DNA from 2 places in the Kitasatospora sp. NPDC001603 genome. Region 1 is predicted to be linked to the other one. Evidence: riboswitches for the same ligand, from Rfam matches in the RefSeq annotation. Region 1 holds a riboswitch; the other holds the start of a gene.
What was found. Region 1 has a riboswitch for cobalamin ahead of ABT263_RS23925 (ribonucleoside-diphosphate reductase subunit alpha). Riboswitches for the same ligand answer to the same signal wherever they lie in the genome.
Positions count from the first base shown of each region.

Region 1 (2,194 bases):
GCTGGACCTGCTGCGGCGGCTGCGGCACGGACGGCACCGGCGGCTGGACCGGCTGCGGCGCGGGCACCGGCGGCCCGTACGAGGCGGGCGGCGGACCGAACCCGCCCGGGGCCGGCGGCACCGGCTGCGGCGCGCCGGGGTACGGCGCGGGCGGCGGGCCCTGCGGCGGCTGTCCGGGCGTGCCCGGCTGCTGGTTCTGCGCGCCACCCGGCCCGGCGGGAGGGGGCGGCTGCTGCCCCGGCGAGCCGGGTCGGCCGCTCCACTCCCCGGGCGTGCCCGTTCCGTCGCTCATGCGCCCCCCTCACTGCCTTCGGCGGCCGCTCCACGAATCACGTCGGTGTCGACGACCCGCTGGCTCCGCTCCCTCATGAGCCGAGATCGTAGGGCATGCCCCTGACGGCGGGCCTGCCCGGTGGCCGATCCGTTTCCGAATCCGAACACCGGCCGGGCCCCGGGCACTCCTGGCGACGCCCTGCGCCGCGGTCCGCGAAGGCCCTGGAACGACCCTGCGGCGGCCCCCGGCGCCGGCCCCCGCGGCGGGCGGCCGGGGGCCGGCCGCAGCCCCGGAACGGCCCCGGAACAGCCCGGGAAAGGCCTCTCGCCGGTACCACCTGCGATCACGTCGACACGCGACGCCGCACAACATGTGGGGTCGCATCGAGCGGACACCACTAGATGTATGCTCATCCCTGCTGTCGACGCAGGGGAACCCGGTGCGAGTCCGGGACTGCCCCGCAGCGGTGTGCGGGCGGCTCCGACAGAGCCCGCGAGTCCGAATACCTGCCGACGGCGTGCCGCCTGGCCTCCCCGCAGAGGCCTTTCGCACCAGCACCACTTCCGGGCCTCGCGGGCGGGCCGGGGATGCCACCGTCGCGCGCCGCCTCCGGGCCGGCGCGCCGTGCTCCCCTGCCCCGAACGGTCCGGCCCGAGCCACCGCCGACGCCGATCGCCGCCAGGAGAGAGCGCCTTGACCACCGCTGCCTCAGTCACCCTGCCCGCCCAGGGTTCAAGCTCCGCCCCCGTCGACCCGACGGTGTCCGACCCCGGTGGCGCACTGCTCCGGCTGCTGACCGACCGCAGCGCCGACCTCCCCCAGGTGGACCCCGGCCATGTCGCCGCCGCCGCGCTGCGCGGCCGCCACGCCGGCTCGGACTTCGCCGAGCTGCGCGGGCTGGCCGTGGACGCCGCAGCGTCGATGATCGCCGAGGACCCGCAGTACTCGAAGCTCGCCGCGCGACTGCTCGCGCTGGAGATCGTCGACGAGGCGGTGAGCCAGGGTTCGGTCACCTTCTCGGACTCGATCGCGGTCGGCCACGCCGAGGGCCTGATCGGCGACTCCACCGCCGACTTCGTCGCCAAGCACGCCACCGCCCTGAACGCGCTGATCGACCCCGAGGGCGACGGCCGCTTCGAGTACTTCGGCCTGCGCACCGTGCAGTCCCGGTACCTGCTGCGCCACCCGATCACCCGCAAGGTCGTCGAGACCCCGCAGCAGTTCCTGCTCCGCGTCGCCTGTGGTCTGGCGGTCGGCGACAACGAGCAGTCGGTGCGCGAGGTCTCCGAGCTGTACGGCCTGATGAGCCGGCTGGAGTACCTGACCTCCTCGCCGACGCTCTTCAACTCCGGCACCAAGCACCCGCAGATGTCGAGCTGCTACCTGCTGGACTCGCCGCTGGACAACCTGGACTCGATCTACTCCCGGTACGCCCAGATCGCCCGCCTCTCCAAGCACGCCGGCGGCATCGGCCTGTCCTACTCGCGGATCCGCTCGCGCGGCAGCCTGATCCGGGGCACCAACGGCAAGTCCAACGGCATCGTCCCGTTCCTGCGCACCCTCGACTCCTCGGTCGCCGCGGTCAACCAGGGCGGCCGCCGCAAGGGCGCGGCCTGCGTCTACCTGGAGACCTGGCACGCGGACATCGAGGAGTTCCTGGAGCTGCGCGACAACACCGGCGAGGAGGCGCGCCGCACCCACAACCTCAACCTGGCGCACTGGATCCCGGACGAGTTCATGCGCCGCGTCAACGCGAACGCCGACTGGTCGCTGTTCTCCCCCGCCGACGTGCCCGAGCTGGTCGACCTCTGGGGCGCCGAGTTCGACGAGGCGTACCTGAAGGCCGAGCAGGCCGGCAAGGCCGTCCGCACCATCCCGGCGCAGACCCTCTACTCCCGGATGATGCGCACCCTGGCGCAG
Region 1 is NZ_JBEPAA010000040.1:32,249-34,442, reverse strand. It holds gene ABT263_RS23930 (hypothetical protein) at 1-292, opposite strand, end outside; cobalamin riboswitch at 676-802, shown strand; gene ABT263_RS23925 (ribonucleoside-diphosphate reductase subunit alpha) at 992-2,194, shown strand, end outside.

Region 2 (2,194 bases), on a different contig from region 1:
GTCCGAGGTCGTCCCGGCGACCAGCAGTGCGTTGCTCATGCGCTCCCCCTTCTCGTCCCCGCCTTGAGTGCCTGCACGACGGCGTGCCCGGCGACGGTCGTACCCAGTGCGAGCAGTCCCACCCGGCGGGAGAGCCGGCAGGCGCGCTCGATGTCGTCCACCGTCACCGGTCTCAGCTCGCCGCCCAGTACCGGCCGGTGCTCGACCCGGGCGCCGTACCGCAGGGTGCCGCCGAGCCGCACGCCGACCGCGCCGGCGAAGGCCGACTCGGCCTGGCCCGCGTTCGGGCTGGGGTGGGCGGAGCCGTCCCGGCGCCAGACCCGCCAGGCCGTCCGGGGCTCGGGCGCGGCGGCGACGGTCAGCAGCGCGGTCAGCCGCGCGCCCGGCCAGCCCGCCACGTCGTCCAGCCGCGCCGAGGCCCAGCCGAACCGGGCGTGGCGCGGCGAGCGGTGGCCGACCATCGCGTCCAGGGTGTTGACCGCGCGGAACGCCAGCAGCCCGGGCGTGCCCGCGAGGGCGCCCCAGACGAGTGCGTTGACCACGGCGTCGGCGGTGTTCTCGGCGACCGACTCGACCACCGCGCGGGCGATCTGCCCCTCGTCGAGGGCGCTCGGGTCACGGCCGCACAGGTGCGGCAGCCGCTGCCGCGCCGCCGTCAGGTCGTGCGCGGCGAGCGAGCGTCCGATCGTGCGGGCCTCGCGGGTGAGCGAGGTGCCGCCGAGCACCGTCCAGGTCGCGGCGGCGGCCAGCGCGGCCCGCCCGAGCGGGCGGCGGCCCAGGGTGCGGTCGGCCGCCAGCGCGCCGGCCGCGACGGTGCCCACGCAGAGCGCCGTGAAAGCCGTTCCGACGGCGCGGTCGTCCCGCCAGATCCGCCGCTCCAGCCGGCCGGCCGCACCGCCGAAGACGGCCACCGGGTGGCCGCGGCGCGGGTCGGCGAAGCGGGCGTCGGCGAGGTACCCGGCCGCGGCCCCCAGGGCGAAGGCGGCGGCGCGGGTCAGCGGGCGCACGGTGGACAGCAGAGGGCTCGGAAGGTCGGGGCAGCCTGCATCGCGTGCGTGTCCTCACTCAGGGTCCGCGCCCTGGATCGACGTACCGGGGGCGAGAGTCTCCTGGCTTCCGGGTCGAACGCACCCCCGGGCCCGGCGGCGGCTTCTGACGGCCCGCCGCGGTGGGCCCCCTCCGGCGCCGTGGCCGGCGGAGGAGGGACTCCGAGTGTGCTCCCCGGTGACAGTGGCGGGACCGCGCCGGACTCGCACCGGCTTCCTCTGCATGCCTCCGTTTGGCTGAAGGATCCCATCACGCGGCCGAACCGTGCGTCAACCAAGGTCACGGAGGGGTTGGTCACAGCGGAGCCGGGCCGCCCGACCCCGTCACTACCTCCGATCGGCACCCCCCGCAGGGGCATGACAGCCTGTGCGATCGTCCAGTCGCCCGGAGGAGCCTCCGGGCCCGCTTCGTGTGTTCGGCGGCTGGGGGGCGGCCGGACCACCCCCTACCGTCGGGCCATGCGACGCAGACAGCCACCCGCCGTGCCCCCGGTGCCCTTCTCGCCCGCGGCCGCCCGCGCGCACCGCGCCGGCCTCGGGCTGACCCCCGAGCAGGTGGTCGAGGGCATGGCCGCGCACGGCGTCCGGCTGCTGCCCTCCCACGTGCTTGGCTGGGAGAGCGGCGAGCTGCGCCCCGCCGAGGACGAGTTCATCGCCCTGGCCCGGGCGCTCTGGTGCCCGCCGGCCCAGCTGATGGGCGTCCGCCCGGCCCGGCTGCGGGACTTCCGGGTCGCCCGGGAGCTCAACCAGGAGAGCGCGGCCCACCGGATCGGCCTCGCACTGGACCGGTACCAGCGGGCCGAGGCGACCGGTCAGTGGGACGGCGACCAGGAGCAGACCTACGCGCTGGCCCAGGTGCTCGGCACGACCCTGCGCGAGCTGGTCGCGGTGACCGGCCGGGCGCAGGAGCTGGACCGGCGGCTGCGGCAGTGCGTGGACGGCCGGTGGCAGGCGCAGCTCCGGCCGATCGGCCGGATCGTGCCGGTGCACGAGGGCGACCTCACCGCCGTGCTGACGGCGCTGCAGAACGAGTACCAGGTGACCTCCCACTGGGGCGCCGGCAGCTGGGGCTCCCCGGCCCCGGCGGCGGACACCCGCGCGGCGGCGGCCCGGCCGCTCGGCGAGCGGTTCTGGGAGCTGCTGGAGCG
Region 2 is NZ_JBEPAA010000006.1:147,720-149,913, forward strand. It holds gene ABT263_RS06690 (cobyric acid synthase) at 1-39, opposite strand, end outside; gene ABT263_RS06695 (cobalamin biosynthesis protein) at 36-1,007, opposite strand; cobalamin riboswitch at 1,101-1,293, opposite strand; gene ABT263_RS06700 (helix-turn-helix domain-containing protein) at 1,506-2,194, shown strand, end outside.
Region 2: it holds a riboswitch for cobalamin, as region 1 does, so the genes downstream of both, ABT263_RS06695 (cobalamin biosynthesis protein) here and ABT263_RS23925 (ribonucleoside-diphosphate reductase subunit alpha) in region 1, are expected to answer to the same signal.